Regions from separate parts of the Streptomyces sp. NPDC001663 genome, predicted to be linked through region 3. Evidence: riboswitches for the same ligand, from Rfam matches in the RefSeq annotation. Region 3 holds a riboswitch; each other region holds the start of a gene.

Region 1 (4,204 bases), on a different contig from region 3:
ACCGTGCGGTGCTGGTCTACGAGCCGGTCTCGGGAGAGATCGCCGAGGACGCGGACCCGCCCGAAGACCCCGAGGCCGAGGCCACGGTCGAAGCCGGCGACAACAACGAGGAGGCGGCCAAGTGACCGAGCTCGCCACGATGCAGTTCCACCCGCAGCCCCAGGCGGGCGAGGCCAAGCCGTGGGCCTTCCCGGCACCCGAGCGCGGCGCGCTCGACAACGGCCTGACCGTGCTGCGCTGCCACCGCCCCGGCCAGCAGGTCGTCGCCGTGGAGGTGCTCCTGGACGCGCCCCTGGACGCCGAACCGGCCGGCTTCGACGGCGTCGCCACGATCATGGCGCGCGCCTTCTCCGAAGGCACCGACAAGCACTCCGCCGAGGAGTTCGCCGCCGAGCTGGAGCGCTGCGGCGCCACCCTCGACTCGCACGCCGACCACCCCGGCGTCCGGATCAGCCTCGAAGTGCCGGCCTCCCGCCTCGGCAAGGCGCTCGGACTGCTCGCCGACGCCCTCAGGGCGCCCGCGTTCGCCGACAGCGAGGTCGAGCGGCTCGTCCGCAACCGCCTCGACGAGATCCCGCACGAGCTGGCCAACCCCTCCCGTCGCGCCGCCAAGGAGCTCTCCAAGGAGCTGTTCCCGACGACCTCGCGCATGTCCCGCCCGCGCCAGGGCACCGAGGAGACCGTCGAGAAGATCGACTCCGCGGCCGTACGGGCCTTCTACGACCGGCACGTCCGGCCCGCCACGGCCACCGCGGTCGTCGTCGGCGACCTCACCGGCATCGACCTGGACGCGCTGCTCGGCGAGACCCTCGGCGAGTGGACGGGCTCCAAGGCCGAACCCCGTCCCGTCCCGCCGGTGACCGCCGACGACAACGGGCGCGTCATCATCGTGGACCGTCCCGGCGCCGTACAGACGCAGCTGCTCATCGGCCGCGTCGGCCCCGACCGGCACGACCGCGTGTGGCCTGCGCAGGTCCTCGGCACGTACTGCCTGGGCGGCACCCTCACCTCCCGCCTGGACCGCGTCCTGCGCGAGGAGAAGGGCTACACCTACGGTGTGCGCGCGTTCGGCCAGGTCCTCAGGTCCGCGCCGGACGGCTCGGGCGCCTCGATGCTCGCCATCAGCGGCTCCGTCGACACCCCCAACACCGGCCCGGCACTTCAGGACCTGTGGACGGTGCTGCGCACGCTCGCCGAGGGCGGTCTCACCGACGCCGAGCGCGACGTCGCCGTACAGAACCTCGTCGGGGTGGCGCCGCTGAAGTACGAGACCGCGGCGGCCGTCGCGAGCACGCTGGCCGACCAGGTCGAGCAGCACCTGCCCGACGACTACCAGGCGACGCTGTACCAGCAGCTCGCCGCGACCGGCACCGTGGAGGCCACCGCGGCCGCCGTGAGCGCCTTCCCGGTGGACCGCCTGGTGACCGTCCTCGTCGGTGACGCGGCGCAGATCAAGGAGCCCGTCGAGGCCCTCGGCATCGGCCAAGTCACCGTCGTGGCAGCCGAGTAGAGCACTAGTCAGCTGCACGCGCGCGTGGGGGCCCTGGTGACTGATGAGTCACCAGGGCCCTCTTATGTCCGAATTGAAAGAGAATTGAAGGAGAGCTTCCTGTTTGCCCTGTGGGATGCGCTACAAAGACCCTGATCCGTTTGGGAATTGAAAGCGGCCCCGCTTAGCGTCGTCCGGGCTGTCCGTCAGGCACCGCGCCGCACCCGCGGCACCGGACAGCCATCGCCGAGTCCCCGTACGGCGCGAGCCAGGGGAGCCGGGGACCCATCGCAGTCCCTGGGGTGAATCGGACGCCCGCGCGCGCAGCGAGGGGGTCCGTAGGAGACCTTCCTGCTCCGAACCCGTCAGCTAACCCGGTAGGCGAGAAGGAAGGAAAGGACAAGCCACTACATGGCGTTCACCCGCGCCACCGGGAAGCACCGTCGTCCCAGCCGGACGCACCGCACCACCAAGCGCGCCGCCGGCGTCGCGGCCCTCGCCACCACCGGCGTCGTCGGTGCCCTGGCCGCCCCCGCACTCGCCGCCGAGACCTCTGTCGAGCAGACCGGCCTCACTCCCGTCATCACCATCGGCGACACGCTCGCCGACAAGATCGACGCCCAGGCCGATGCCCAGAAGCAGGCCGCCGAGGAGGCCGCGCTCAAGAAGGCGGCCGCGGAGGCCGCGCGCGAGAAGGCCGCCGCGAAGGCCAAGCAGGAGCGCGAGGCCAAGGAGCGTGCCGCCCGCGAGGCCGAACGCAAGCGCCTCAACACGTTCGTCGCGCCGATATCCAACTCGTACGTCTCGACGGGCTACAAGACCGGCGGCTCCCTGTGGTCCTCCGGCAGCCACACGGGCATCGACTTCCACGCCGCGAGCGGCACCACCGTCCACGCGGTGGGCTCCGGCACCGTCGTCGAGACCGGCTGGGGCGGGTCCTACGGCAACCAGATCGTGATCAAGATGAACGACGGCACGTACACCCAGTACGGCCACCTGTCGTCCATCGGTGTCTCGGTCGGCCAGCAGGTCACCCCGGGCCAGCAGATCGGCCTCTCCGGCGCGACCGGCAACGTCACCGGACCGCACCTGCACTTCGAGGCCCGTACGACCCCCGAGTACGGCTCGGACATCGACCCCGTCGCCTACCTGCGCTCGCACGGCGTGAACGTCTGACGACGGGCCGCAAGATCTCCTGAAACCCCGGCTCCCCGAGCCGGGGTTTCGTCGTTTCTGTCGCCTTGCTGTCCAAAAAATATCCATGGATTCCGGCCCGCCGTCGGAAATTCCGGCTCCGTGCAATAGAGTCACGGAACACACGTCAATCATCGACGTTTCACGGGGATTAAGTCGGAGGTCGGTCATGCGTATTCCGGCGCACTCGGTGTGCACGGCGATCCGGGACGACATCGTCGCCGGTGTCTACGAGCGCGGCAGCCGGCTCACCGAGGAACTGCTCGCGCGCCGCTACGGCGTCTCGCGCGTCCCCGTGCGCGAGGCCCTGCGCACCCTGGAGGCCGAGGGCTTCGTGGTGACCCGGCGGCACGCGGGCGCGTGCGTGGCGGAACCGACCGAGCAGGAGGCCGCCGACCTGCTGGAGATGCGCATGCTGCTGGAGCCGCTGGGCGCCTCCCGGGCCGCCCAGCGGCGCACCGAGGCCCACCTGAAGGTCCTGCGCGGTCTGGTCAGACTGGGCCAGGAGCGGGCCAGGAGGGGCAACAGCGAGGATCTGCGCTCCCTGGGGGGCTGGTTCCACGAGACGCTCGCCCAGGCCTCCGGCAGCCCCGCCCTGACCTCGATGCTGACCCAGCTGCGGCACAAGATCGCCTGGATGTACGCCGTGGAGGCGCCCGCCAACCCCGTGGAGTCCTGGGCGGAGCACGGCGCGATCGTCGACGCCGTGGCCCGCGGCGACAGTGAGCGCGCGCGGGCGGTGACGACGCTGCACACCGAGCGCTCGAGTGCGGTGCACCGGCTGCGCTTCGGCGGCCCGGACCGCGCGAACGGTGTGAGGAACTCGCAACATCCCGTAAACATGTCGAGCCTGCGGCATTAACACGGGCGCCGTATACAAAGAGAAGACAATTCGCGGGGGATTATTTCTGCTGCCCGCGACCGAGAATTCTGCAGTCCCGCCACGGGAAATGCGAAGGGCTCGCCCGATAATTCGGACGAGCCCTTCTGTGATGCCTTGATCAGACGGTCTCGGGGAGCTCCTCAAGGCCTTCGGAGACCAGCTTCGCCAGACGGTCGAGGGCGACGTCCGCACCCTCGGCGTCGGAGGCGAGGACGATCTCCTCGCCGCCCTGGGCGCCCAGGCCCAGGACCGCCAGCATGGAGGCCGCGTTGACGGGGTTGCCGTCGGCCTTGGCGATCGTCACCGGGATACCTGCGGCCGTGGCGGCCCGGACGAAGATGGAAGCGGGGCGGGCGTGGAGGCCCTCGGCCCAGCCGACGTTGACGCGGCGCTCAGCCATGTGATGCTGCCCTTCACTGTCTCAGGGTTGTCTAGACCAGTTTCCCACACGTGAAGCATGCCCGGAGCGGTCCTTCGTACCGTCCGGAGTGAGTGGTCGGACCGCGGCCTCGGCCCGACTCCCGTCCTCTTGCGTTCTCCACGGACTGCTGTGCGTTCTCCACAGACTGCCTCGCGCCGTTGTCGGACGCGAGCCGTACTCTGGGGCCCATGCAGACCTCGCCGGACCGGCACGAGTA
Region 2 (4,204 bases), on a different contig from region 3:
AAGGAGAGTCCGCCGCCCGCTCCGCCGACGTAGCCGAAGCCGCCCGCGCGCCGACCGGCGGCGGCCTGGATCCAGCCGTGGCCCGCCTTGGTGCGCTTGCGGACGACATAGCCGTCGGCGGTGGGCTGGGTGAGCGTGAAGTCGCCCCACTTCGGGATGTAGGCGAGGCGGCTCGACACCCGCGTGTCCCAGGTGGACGTGTCCGGCAGCTTCTCGCCGGCGATCTGGGCATCGCGGACCGCCCGGCCCGGGTCGCGGCGCAGACCGGTGATGCCCTGGACGGCCTCGCCGAACAGGCCGCCGCCCGAGTCGGCGAACCGTATGTGCCGGTCGTACGGCTGGTCGGAGAGCGGCACCGTGAAGCGGATGCCGAGGCCGCGCAGGAAGTCGCCCTCGTCGGAGCCGGGCTTCTGCTCGCCGTCCCAGACGAAGGTGTGCACCAGACGGAAGGCCTCGGCGCCGGCGAAGAAGACGAAACGCAGCGTGTACGGCAGCCAGGTGCGCCCCCCGCGGCGGTGCCGGCCCTCGACGCGGACCACGGCCCGCACCGGGCCGTCCTGCTCCACCTCGACCTTCTCGACACGACCGGCGAACTGCTCGACGTCCGCGCCTTCGCGCACGGACTCCTGCCGTACGGCGACCAGTTGACCGGCCCGCGCGATTTCGACGGTCCCGCGTCGGACACTGCGGACGACCGTGTCGGAGCCCTTCGCGCCGAAGACGGCGGTGATGACGCCGGTGGACACCTCGACGCGTCCGGCGGAGCGGGTGACGGTGACCTTCCGCGCGGGCGTGGCGGGAGTTCCGGCCGTGAGCCGGTACGCCGACGCCTTCGGAGCGTCCGGCGCGATCGCGTGCGCGGTCCACTTGACCGAGCCGTCGGGCCAGTAGCCGGTGATCCAGGTCTGTACGGGGACGTCCGCGCCGTCCGCGCTCGCGAGCCGGAACCTCTGCTCCGGCCGGTGGGCGCCGCGCGCCCAGGGCACGCCCCAGGTGGCACCGGCGTGGACGTCCGGGGCCTGGCCCTCCAGCCAGTGGAGTTCGGCGTCGTAGCCGTCCGCCGCGGCGGCGGTGCGGGCCCAGGAGAACTGGGCGGCGGCGGCCGCGGCTGCGGCGCCCTTGATGACGGTGCGTCGGTCGACGCCGGGCACGGGGACCTCCGTAGGCCTCGAAAGGCGTTAGAAAGCGCTTGCATCGCTACGGAGATCACTGTGTCCCCACTTTCCCCTCGCTGTCGACAGCCCTGCACCACCCGCCACAAGACCGCAATGAAGCGATCATGGCGCCGCAAAGCCGAAGACACCGAAGGCCGGACCCGGGGATCGGGGTCCGGCCTTCGGCGGCGTGTCAGGCGATGGGTCGGCGGGGGGTCAGCCGACTCCGACGCCCTTCGAGCGGAGGTAGGCGACCGGGTCCACGTCGGAGCCGTAGTTCGGCGTGGTCCTGATCTCGAAGTGCAGGTGCGGGCCGGTCACGTTGCCGGTCGCTCCGGAGAGGCCGATCTGCTGGCCCTCGGTCACGGTCTGGCCTGCCGAGACGGAGAGCTGGGACAGGTGGCCGTACTGCGCGTAGTAGCCGTCGGCGAGCTTGATGACGACCTGGTTGCCGTACGCGCCGCCCCAGCCCGCGGAGACGACGGTGCCCGCGCCCACGGCCTTGAGGGAGGTGCCGGTCGGGACGACGAAGTCGACGCCCGTGTGGTACCCGCTGGACCACATGCTGCCGGCCACGTGGTAGCCCGTGCCGACGGTGGCACCGGCGACCGGGAGCGTGAACCCGTTCGCGGTGCTGGTGGTTTCGGCGGCCTGCGTGGCGGTCGTCTTCGAGGAGGAAGAGGACTTCGCCGAAGAGCCCCTCGACGCAGAGGCCTTCGACGGGGCGGAGGACGAGGACTTGGTGGTGCTCGTCGCGGCCTTCTTGCCGATCGTGAGCTTCAGACCCGGGTGGATCAGCGACGGGTCGTCGCCGACGGCCCGGCGGTTGTCCGAGTAGAGCTTCTTCCAGCCGCCGGCGACGTGCTGCTCGTCGGCGATCTTCGAGAGATAGTCACCGGCCCGGACCGAATAGGTCCGCACGCCCGCGGTCTTCTTCTCGGTCGCCTTCTTCTCGGCGGCCGGAAGGGACTGGACGGTCTTTTCCGAAACCGACTGGGAAGCGGACTGCGGGGTGGCGGCATGGGCCCCGGCGGCGCCCATGAGCGGAAGAGCAAGGGCTGCGCCACCGGTTCCGGCGACGGCGATGGAGCGAGTGAAACGCTGGGACTTCGGGCGGCGGTGCTTACCCTTCGCGGGCATGGCGAATTCCTCTCCGGCGCCTACGAGGTGAGCTGTCGGGTGCGAACTGGAGATGTCCGGCCGCGTTTTGGACGCGACTTAACCCCTAGCCGTTCCGGAGACCGGAACAGGCAGTTGTACCTGTGGGTCCCCCGCTCCTGCCGTTCACGGGTGAGTTGTGCGGGCACCGGGCGGCGGCAGGATTGGGCGTCCGTCCGGATTGGTGGCGAACGTAAGCGACCGCGACGCAAAGGGACAAGTGACGGTTCCCTGTGAATGGGATTCTGTTGATCCCTTGTGGGAATTCGCGGTTACCCAGCGTGAATTACGGGAGCATCTCCTTACCCAAACCCCCATGTAAAGCATGTGAATTACGTGAACATGACGGGCCACGCACGGTCACGGATATGACGCTCCTCACGTGACACTGCTCCACCACACCTCATTCCAGAGCGAGTTGGAACGAAGGATGATGAAGCAGAATCAACGCGCCAATTCGGACAGACGACTCAGATGCGACGCAGCCGGAAGATCGCCGCATCGAGGTCACCGCGCAATCCGGTACGAAGTCCGTGATGCAGCAATACGGCACCCCCGTGAACTTCGCCCGTTTCGAGGCATTCGTACGATGCTGCCGGATCGAGGCCGCGCAGCCGCAGCGCCGGTACGGGTTCGCCGTAGCTCTGAGCCTGGAGCCAGGCAAGGACAACCGCCTCGTCCCCGCGCACGTACTGCACCGCGCTGAGTCCACCCGTCGGGGGTCGGAGCCGATAGAGGTCGCCGTGCTGCACGAGGGGCCGGATCCCCTTGTAGAGCGTCACCCACTCCTGAGCCTCGGCAAGCTCCTCCTCAGTCCACTGAGTCAGGTCCCCGCCGACGCCGAGTACGCCCGCCATGGCGCTCACGAACCGGAAGCGCAGCGAGCTGACCCGCCCGTTGAGCTGGGTGTTCGGGCTGTCGGTGACCCAGGCGGCCATTACGCGCGCAGGGTGGATCTGGCTGAAGCCGTGCTGGATGGCGAGCCGGTCGAGCGGGTCGGTGTTGTCGGAGGTCCACACCTGGTCCGTACGGCTCATGATCCCGAGGTCGATCCGGCCGCCACCGCCCGAGCAGGACTCGAAGGCGACGTCGGGGTGGGCCGCCCGCAGCCGATCCAACAGGGCGTACAGGGCATGGACATGGTCGACCCAGAGCCGCTGCGGGTAAGGCTCGTCCGGCCAGCCCGCGTCGGTGAAGCAGCGGTTGAAGTCCCACTTCACGTAGTCGATCGGGGCGCTGGACAGGAGCGCGTCGAGTCGCTCCCACAGGTACTCCTGGACGTCCTCCCGGGCCAGGTTCAGTACGAGCTGATTGCGGAATTCCGTCCGCTTTCGTCCCGGTTGGAACTGCACCCAGTCGGGGTGTGCGCGGTAGAGGTCGCTGTCTGGGTTGATCATCTCGGGTTCGACCCAGATGCCGAACTGCATGCCGAGGGCGTGCACATAGTCCGCGAGCGGCTTGAGGCCGTTCGGGAACCGGTCCGGGTTGGGCGTCCAGTCGCCGAGTCCGGCGCGGTCGCTGACGCGCTTGCCGAACCAGCCGTCGTCGACCACGAACAGCTCGACACCGATCGCCGCGGCCCGGCGCGCAAGGGTCCCCTGCTGCTCCTCGGAGATGTCGAACTCCGTGGCCTCCCAGGAGTTGAACAGCACGGGCCGGTCCCGGTCGGCGTCCGGGATGACGTACGCGCGCTGGTACGCGTGCCAGGCGCGGCTCGCACCGCCGAAGCCGCCGTCGCTCCAGAGGCCGGCGAAGACGGGGGACGTGTACGACTCCCCCGCCTCCAGGCGCAGCAGCCCGGAGTCGTCGTAGCCGGCGCCGCCGGTGATCTGCACGCGCGCGTCCGGGAGTTGCGCCACCGCGATCCGCCAGGAACCGGACCAGCCGAGAGC
Region 3 (4,204 bases):
ACGGGCAGCGGGCGGCCCAGTATCTCCTCGATAGGGCCGCTCGCATGCAGATGCCGGGCGAGGTCGACACAGGCGTCGGCGAAGTGCAGATGGAGCAGCTCGCGCTTGGCGTCGATCTCGTCGTCCTCGCCGACCCCCACCTCTTCGTTCTCGCCGTCGTACCAGAGCCCGAGCCCCCTGACCTCGTCCTCGTACCGCGGGCCGCCCACCGGATCCTCGGGTACGTGTTGTAGCCGATGGCCACGTACGGCCGCCGGGTGTCGTAGTCGATCTGCCAGATGCGGAACGAGAGCGCGTACATCTCGGGCCGCAGCTCCAGAGGGAACCGCTCCAGGATGCCGACGGCGGCCTCCCGCAGATGCGCCTGGAACTTCCCCGCCCGATCCGTCACAACAACAGCCCCCGCTCCGGCAGTCAGTGAAAGCGACACCGCAAGCGTCGCACCCGCCACTGACAACGGACTTCGGAGGCAGCACCGGAAGCGGCCGAAAAAGGCCCATGCCGGTACCGGAAAGGCCCGTACCGATACGGGAGTTGACGAAGTGGCCGGGGTGAACGGGGCGGTCGTCCGGTTGGTGATGAGTCGGCGCGGCGTCCGGTCCGTATTCTCTGATCATGGCCGCACCCACCGCATATGCACTCATCGCCACCGACCTGGACGGCACGCTGCTCCGAGGCGACGACACGCTCTCCGACCGGTCCCTCGCCGCGCTCGCGCGGGCGGCCGGCGCTGGCGCCCGGCACCTCGTCGTCACGGGCCGGCCGGCCCCGAGAGTGCGCCCGCTCCTCGACGAACTGGGCGGCAGGGGGCTCGCGGTGTGCGGACAGGGCGCGCAGGTGTACGACGCCGGCGCGGACCGTCTGCTCTGGTCCGTCACGCTGGACAGGGAGCTGGCCGAGACCGCCCTGGGCAAGATCGAGGCCGAGGTGGGCGAGGTGTACGCGGCCGTGGACCAGGACGGCGTGGACGGCCTCACACTCATCGAACCGGGCTACCTGATGCCGCATCCGGCGCTGCCCGCGGTGCGGGTCGAGCGGCGCGGCGACCTGTGGTGCGAACCCATCAGCAAGGTGCTGCTGCGCCATCCCGACCTGACGGACGACGAGTTGGCGGCGACGGCGCGCTCGGTGGTCGGTTCGCTGGCCACCGTCACCATGTCGGGGCCGGGGACCGTCGAACTCCAGCCATGCGGCATCACGAAGGCGACCGGCCTCGCGCTGGCCGCCGAATACCTGGGACTTGGCCCGGAGGGGACGATCGCCTTCGGCGACATGCCGAACGACATCCCCATGTTCGACTGGGCCGCCCACGGCGTCGCGATGGCCAACGCCCATCCCGAACTCAAGGCGGTGGCCGACGAGATCACCCGGTCGAACGAGGACGACGGCATCGCCGTCGTCCTCGAACGACTCTTTCCGTGACGGCAGAGATCTAGTACGCCCCGAAGACGTTGTCGATCGAGCCGTACCGCGCGGCCGCGTACTTGCAGGCGGCGGTGATGTTCGCGACCGGGTCGAAGGGGTCGAGCGACGTTCCGGGCACGTGGTAGGCCAGGAACGTCGGGTCGATGACCTGCAGCAGACCCTTGGACGGGGTGCCCGCGGCGGCGTTGGAGTCCCAGTTGTTGATGGCGGCCGGGTTGCCCGACGACTCCCGAATGATGTTGCGGTAAATGCCGTCGTACGTCCCGGGAATTCCGTTCTGCGCCATGATGTCCAGCGACTGGCGGATCCATCCGTCCAGGTTGTTCGCGTACGTCTTGGCGGAGGCCTGGGTGGCGTGCGCGACGGACGAGGACTTCTTGGTGGCCGTCGCGCTCGCCGTCTTCGTCGTCTTGACCGTCAGCTTCAGGCCGGAGTGGATCAGCCTCGGGTTGTCGCCGATGGCCTTGCGGTTGTCCTTGTAGATCTGCTGCCAGCCACCCGGAGTGTCGTATTTGTCCGCGATGCCGTAGAGCGTGTCGCCCTTGACCGTGGTGTACGTGACGGACTTGACCTGCGATGCGGCCGACACGGCAGCGGGGGCCTGGGCCGGCGTCGCGGCACTCGCGGCGGTCGCGCTCAGGAGCGGGATCGCGAGGGCGGCGGTGCCGGTTCCGGCGGCGACGACACCTCGGGTGAGGGGGCTGGTTCTGGGGCGGCGGTGCTTGCCTCGGGGCATGGCGCTGTTCCTCTCCGGCGCCTACGAGGTGAGCTGTCGGGTTCGGGCGGGGAGTTGCCCGGCCGTGCCCTGGCGGGCACGGCTTCACCCCGAGCCGTTCCGGAACGCATCGAGACGTCCGGACCGGCGACTTACCTGGGTCCCCCGCTCCTGCCGTGTACGAGTGGGTGCGGTGATGGATGGCTCGGGCGGCGGCAGGATTAGGCGTCCACCCGGCTGGGCCGGAAACGTATGCGAGAGCACATGCCCGAAACAAGTGCCGGACTCATGGATCGCACCCATTGACCTCGGCATGAGCCTTATGGGGCGCTTGATCCTTTGCGGCTGCCAAGGCTCAACTCGCTCATGGCGCAAGGGGAGACGCGAACCGTGGGTGGTGGCGACGCCCGCGGTCGTGCGTGACTCAAGTCACTGACATCTCGCCCGATTCGCGAAGCGTGCAAAAACGGGCAATGTCCTCAACTCATAGTCAACCGGCCGTCCGTGGGATTCGCTGCTCCCATGTCCGGTGGAAGACGACCTCCCCGCCGTCCGTGCAAATCACCTCATTCGAGGCGATGAAGTCCTTTCCGGTACAGCTGATCTCCGAGCGCGTACGGACCGTGGCGTCCCACGCGAGCTCCGGCCGGTGCAGGCGGACGAACCAGTCCGAGCGGGTGCGGGCCGACAGGGGGTCGGCCTCGTGGATCGTGTACGTCTCCAGGGCGTCCTCGGTGAACTCCAGACCGTCCGGGTACACGCGCGTGCCGCCGTAGCGCGGGTCGACCTCCAGACGCCACTCGCCCTTGGCGACGTCCCGCACCACGAGTCGCTCGGGGCGCGGTTCGTCCAGCGTGATCGGGGAGTTCACGCCCAGCGGCTCCGCCTGCTCCGGCTCCTCGAAGGTGATCGCCGTCTCGGCCAACGCACGCGCGCGTACCGGAAGTTCCAGCGAACTGCCTTCCGGATGCAGCGTGAAGCCGGCCGCCGAATCGGGCTGCGGCCAGATCCACGGCCAGTACGTGGAGGACACGGCGAGGCGGATGCGGTGACCGGGCGGGAAGACGTGACCGATGCCGCTCAGCTCGAACTCGACGTACTCGGTGGCACCCGGCGTCCATGGCACGGCCCGGTCGCGTCCCTGCCGCGCGGACAGGTTCAGTACGCCGCGCGTGACGAGGGTCGATGAACCATCCGGTGCCATGTCACACAGCCGTACGGCAATCTGACCGCTCGGCACCTCGGACGTCACCCGCAGCCGCACCCTCGGCCGCCCCAGCACCCACGTCTCCTCGCCCACCACGAAGTCGAAGCACACCGACCGCCCGTCGTCGTCGCGCTGGTCCGGCGGCAGATCGGCGTCGTTGCCGAAGGGGAAGAAACGGCCGGCGTCCACGCCAGTGTGCTGGGGTGAGCGGACCGGCACAGCGGCGGTGGAATGTGACACAGCACTGTCCCGAAAGCCGTACGAGACCGCCGTGACGTTGGGCGACGGCCACGCCGGCTCCCCGACCCACCGCCCCGGCAGCGTCCCGTACACCGTGGCCGGAGGATGCGAGTCGCTGACGTAGGCACGCAGCAGGGGCTCGCGCATCGCCCCGGAGTCGATGCCCTTCAGCCAGTGGTCCCACCAGCGCAGGGTCTCCTGGAGGAAGCCGATCGCGGGGCCCGGCGGCAGACCGCGGTCCGGGTACTGGTGCGACCAGGGGCCGATCAGGCCTCGTACACGGTCGGCGGGCAGGTGCTCGACGAGGCGGAGCACGGTGTCGCGGTAGGGGTCGTGCCAGCCGCCCACCGCGAGGACGGCGGCGTCGATCGCGCCGTAGTCCTCGCAGACGCTGCCGTGGCGCCAGTACTCGTCCCGCGTCTGGTGGGCCAGCCAGGTGTGCAGGAAGGGCTCGACGGCGGCCTCCAGACGCTTGATCCACATCTCCCGCCAGACCGGGCCGACGTACAGCGGATCAGGCGGTCGCGACACGAAGGCGAGCATCGTCGCCGCCCACGCGTGCATGTCCACCGCCAGAACGGAACCGCCCATGTAGTGCACGTCGTTGTCATAGCGGT
Region 4 (4,204 bases), on a different contig from region 3:
CGGCCCGCGCTGGACTACGCGGCGCGGGTCACCGCGCCCCCGGTGCCGGTGGTGGCGCCGCCCTGGCCGATGTACGGGGTGTACGGATACCCGGCGATGCCGAATCCCGCGTACAACCCGTACCGGTCGTAGCACCCGAAAAGACAGGCGCAGCGCTCGGAAAGGACGGGCGTCAGGCCGACGCCGCGGTCAGGCGGGCGACCTCGGTCTCGGTGAGCGTCAGCTCCCCCACCCCCAGCAGTGCCGGAAGCTGCTCCACCGTGCGCGCGGAGGCGATCGGGGCGGCGACCGTCGGCTGGGCCGCGAGCCAGGCCAGGGCCACCGTCGCGACCGGGACCGCGCGGGAGCCGGCGATCTCGTCGAGGGCGGCCAGGACCTTGCGGCCGCGTTCGGTCTCCAGGTGCTTGCCGGCACCGGCCTGCGCACGGGCACCCTCGACCGTCGTACCGGGGCGGTACTTGCCGGTGAGGAAGCCCGAGGCGAGGGCGAAGTACGGAACGGCGGCCAGGCCGTACCGCGCGGCCAGGTCCTGGCGTGCGCCCTCGTACGTGTCGCGCGAGACCAGGTTGTAGTGGGGCTGGATGGCCACGTACTTGGCCAGGCCCTCGCGGTCGGAGAACTCCAGGGACTCGGCGAGCCGCTCGGCGGAGATGTTGGACACGGCGATGTGCCGCACCTTGCCCGCCCTCACCAGCTCGTCGAGCGCGCCGATGATCTCCTCGACCGGCACCTCGGGCTTGTCGAAGTGGGTGTAGTAGAGGTCGATGTGGTCGGTGTCGAGGCGGCGCAGGGAGGCGTCGGCGGCGGCCTTGATGTTGGTGGCGGTGAGGCCCGGGAAGTCGGGGTGCTGGCTGACCTTGGTCGCGATCACGACGTCGTCGCGGTTGCTGCGCGCCTTGACCCACTTGCCGATGATCGTCTCGGACTCGCCGCCCTGGTTGCCGTCGACCCACGCCGAGTAGGAGTCGGCGGTGTCGACGAAGTTGCCGCCCACGGCCGCGTAGGCGTCGAGCACGGCGAAGGAAGTGGCCTCGTCGGCCGTCCAGCCGAAGACGTTGCCGCCGAGGGAGAGCGGGAAGACCTCGAGGTCGGAGGAGCCGAGCTTGCGAAGAGAAGTCATGTACTACGTCAACGGGCGTGCCGGAACAGTCCTTCCGGCACGCCCGCAAAGATCCTGTAAACGTCAGGGGTTGAGGCCCTTGCTGCGCAGCCACGTCATCGGGTCGATGCCGGTGGACTGGCCGTTCGGGTGGACCTCGAGGTGGAGGTGCGGGCCGGTCACGTTGCCGGTGGCGCCGATGCGGCCGATGACGTCACCGGTGCTGACCTTCTGGCCGACGCTCACGCTGATCGACGACTGGTGGCAGAACCACAGCTCGGTGCCGTCGTCGAGGGTGAGGATGGTGCGGTAGCCGTACGAGCCGGCCCAGCCGGCCTCGGTGATGGTGCCGCTGTGGATGGCCTTGATGAGCGTGCCCGTGGGGGCGGCGAAGTCGAGGCCCGTGTGGTAGCCGGAGGACCACATGGAGCCGGCCTGTCCGAAGGTGCCGGTGATCGTGTACGACACGACCGGCAGCTTGAACTGCTTGGCCAGCTCGGCCAGGCGCGCGGCCTCGGCCGCCTTCTTGGCCTCCGCCTCCGCCTTCTCCTTGGCGGCCTCGGCCTTGGCCGCGGCCTCCTTCTCGGCCTTGGCGGCCGCGTCGTCGACCTGCTTGGCGAGGGCCGCCTCGGTGGCCGACTGGGCCTTGCTGTCGATCTGCACCTGCTGCGACTCGGCCTGCGCCATGATGCGGTCGCGCAGCGCCTCACCGGCACCCTTGGCGCCCTGCGCGGTGTCCGCGGAGGTCACGCCGACATCGCTGAGCGCCGTGGCGGAGCCCTTGGGGGCGTCGGCGGAGTCGCCGAACACGGAGGGCAGATCGGGCATGGAGATGGACACCGGCGGCTTGCCGGTGTTGGCGCTGGCCATGCCGCCCGCGCCGACGGCGGCTATGACACCGACGCCGAGGACAGTGGAGCTGCGGGCGAGTCCCCCGCCGCGCTGCTTCGCCACACGATGCCGGCCGCGTACCGGGCGGAGGGACTCCTCGGTGGGGTTCCACTCCTCCCACGGACCCTCGTCGGTGCGGGGGCCGGCGAAGCCGAAGGGCTCGGTGCTCGGCACGAACGGGGCTGCCGGGGCAGGCGGGTTGGACGCCACGTGGGCGTGCTCCTTTCCTTCCTTCTCGCCTACCGGGTTAGCTGACGGGTTCGGAGCAGGAAGGTCTCCTACGCGCGTATACCTGCCGTGGGTCCACGGCGGTATCAGCGCGATTCACCCCAGGGTGGTGGTTCCCCGGTTCCCTTGCGGGATTCGGCGCGTGCGCACGGAGCCGCCTCTTGTGACGGCTGGGACGACCGCGCTGCGTTATCGAACGTTAATAGACCCGGGGTGCCGATTCCAAGGTGTTCCGCTTGATCATTAACCTTTCTGGCCAGGACGTACGTGCCAGGAGCGGCGAAAATCGGGCGAGTTGGCCACACCTCAAGAACCTCACAGGTATTGACGGTATGTCAGTTGTTATGCGGAGGGCGGTCGCCCGATCACACGCGGTCACATTCGGTCAGGAGTCGGCCGTCGTACGGCGAGCAGTGCCATGTCGTCGGTCGTGCCGCCCCCGGTGTGCCGGCGCACCTCCTCCGCGAGGCGGGCGAGCAGCGCGCCGGGGTCGTGGAACACCCGGCCGGAGAGCCGGTCCGCGGGGTCGAAGAACACCCCGTGCTCGTCCCGTGCCTCGGACAGCCCGTCGGTGTACAGCAGCAGCGTGGCCCCGCCGGCGAACTCGATCTCCTCGGCGCGGTCGGGCCAGATGCCCAGATCGGCCATGCCGAGCGGCAGGGCCGGCTCGCGGGCGTGCAGGGTGTGCACGGTGCCGTCGGGGCACAGCAGCAGCGGGGGCGGGTGGCCGCGGGTGACGATCCGCAGGATGCCGTCGCCGTGCGGGAGTTCGGCGAGCACGGCGGTCGTGAACCCCTCGAACAGCTCGATCCCCTCTCGCCGCACCGCCTCGCGCGCCAGCGCCCGGTCCAGCCGCTGCGCGACCGCCTCCAGCGTGGCCTCCTGCTCGGCGGCCTCGCGGAACGCCCCGATGACGACGGCGACGGCGGCCACCGCCCCCATCCCCTTTCCCCGTACGTCGCCCACGACCAGCCGTACGCCGTGCGGGCTGTCCTGCACCGCGTACAGGTCGCCGCCGATGAAGGCGTCCTCCTGCGCCGCCTCGTAGCGTGCGGCGATGGCGAACCCCCCGATCCGCTCGGCGGGTTGGGGCAGGACGGCGCGCTGGGCGGCCTCGGCGCTCTCGCGCTGCGAGGCGAGCTGCTCGCGGCCGCGGCGGACGAGGAGGTTGATGAGGACGGCCAGCACGGCGACCGTCAGCACGGTCGCCAGCTCGGTGATCGAGTCGATGTGGAAGAGGATGCCGAGCTCGAGATGGACGGCGGCGACGACGAGGACGGACGCGATGCAAGTGAGGACGGTGCCCCGGCGCGAGTAGAGCGGGGCGGCGACCAGGGGCGCGGCGGTGAAGAGCGGGCCCGCGGTGAACTCCGACGGGGTGAGGTAGTCGTAGATCGCCCCGACGACGAGCAGCAGCGGCGGGAGCATGCGGGCGAAGGTGCGCGCGTACGAGATCGGCCCCTCCTGCTCCACGGCTCCAGGTTTCCGGGAGCGGGATCGGGGCGCGAGCCGTGAAGGCCGATCGGGGGAAACACTCAGGGCCGGAGTCCAGTGACTGGACTCCGACCCTGAGCCTTGAGTAGCGGGGACAGGATTTGAACCTGCGACCTCTGGGTTATGAGCCCAGCGAGCTACCGAGCTGCTCCACCCCGCGTCGGTGTGTCACCAGCATACGCCATCCGCGGGGCTGTCAGCACACGGGTTGTTCGCGGGCCGGTCATGCACGGTTTCCGCGGCCCGGTCATGACCTGCGGCGGCTCATGCGAGCAGGTGGCCGTTCGGTGCCTTGGCCCGCTCCTCGTGCTCCGGGAGTACGACCACCTCGACGCCCTGCGCGGCCAGCAGCCCGCTGCCGTCGGCGTCCTCGACGAACGTGTCCGGCTCCCGCCAGGCCGTGACCACACGCCGTACGCCCGCGTCGAGGATCAGCCGCGAGCACGGCTTGGGGCGTGAGGCGCGGTGGGCGCAGGGTTCCAGGCTGCTGTA

The links. Region 3 has a riboswitch for cyclic di-AMP ahead of ACFY1L_RS07280 (transglycosylase SLT domain-containing protein). Riboswitches for the same ligand answer to the same signal wherever they lie in the genome.
Region 1: another riboswitch for cyclic di-AMP. It lies ahead of ACFY1L_RS16425 (M23 family metallopeptidase); the one in region 3 lies ahead of ACFY1L_RS07280 (transglycosylase SLT domain-containing protein).
Region 2: another riboswitch for cyclic di-AMP. It lies ahead of ACFY1L_RS02490 (peptidoglycan DD-metalloendopeptidase family protein); the one in region 3 lies ahead of ACFY1L_RS07280 (transglycosylase SLT domain-containing protein).
Region 4: another riboswitch for cyclic di-AMP. It lies ahead of ACFY1L_RS35750 (M23 family metallopeptidase); the one in region 3 lies ahead of ACFY1L_RS07280 (transglycosylase SLT domain-containing protein).

Annotation. Positions count from the first base shown of each region.
Region 1 covers NZ_JBIAUR010000004.1:570,982-575,185, reverse strand. The annotation lists gene ACFY1L_RS16435 (M16 family metallopeptidase) at 1-125, shown strand, start outside; gene ACFY1L_RS16430 (M16 family metallopeptidase) at 122-1,510, shown strand; cyclic di-AMP (ydaO/yuaA leader) riboswitch at 1,724-1,887, shown strand; gene ACFY1L_RS16425 (M23 family metallopeptidase) at 1,901-2,665, shown strand; gene ACFY1L_RS16420 (GntR family transcriptional regulator) at 2,853-3,545, shown strand; gene ACFY1L_RS16415 (HPr family phosphocarrier protein) at 3,685-3,966, opposite strand; gene ACFY1L_RS16410 (GNAT family N-acetyltransferase) at 4,176-4,204, shown strand, end outside.
Region 2 covers NZ_JBIAUR010000001.1:513,537-517,740, forward strand. The annotation lists gene ACFY1L_RS02485 (Tat pathway signal sequence domain protein) at 1-1,151, opposite strand, end outside; gene ACFY1L_RS02490 (peptidoglycan DD-metalloendopeptidase family protein) at 1,371-2,294, opposite strand; cyclic di-AMP (ydaO/yuaA leader) riboswitch at 2,299-2,477, opposite strand; gene ACFY1L_RS02495 (alpha-galactosidase) at 2,783-4,204, opposite strand, start outside.
Region 3 covers NZ_JBIAUR010000002.1:217,560-221,763, forward strand. The annotation lists gene ACFY1L_RS07270 (hypothetical protein) at 1-209, opposite strand, end outside; gene ACFY1L_RS07275 (HAD family hydrolase) at 616-1,422, shown strand; gene ACFY1L_RS07280 (transglycosylase SLT domain-containing protein) at 1,433-2,161, opposite strand; cyclic di-AMP (ydaO/yuaA leader) riboswitch at 2,167-2,346, opposite strand; gene ACFY1L_RS07285 (CocE/NonD family hydrolase) at 2,631-4,204, opposite strand, start outside.
Region 4 covers NZ_JBIAUR010000012.1:349,054-353,257, reverse strand. The annotation lists gene ACFY1L_RS35760 (PrsW family intramembrane metalloprotease) at 1-132, shown strand, start outside; gene ACFY1L_RS35755 (aldo/keto reductase) at 173-1,120, opposite strand; gene ACFY1L_RS35750 (M23 family metallopeptidase) at 1,184-2,200, opposite strand; cyclic di-AMP (ydaO/yuaA leader) riboswitch at 2,212-2,369, opposite strand; gene ACFY1L_RS35745 (PP2C family protein-serine/threonine phosphatase) at 2,594-3,691, opposite strand; tRNA gene ACFY1L_RS35740 (tRNA-Met) at 3,799-3,872, opposite strand; gene ACFY1L_RS35735 (dihydrofolate reductase family protein) at 3,977-4,204, opposite strand, start outside.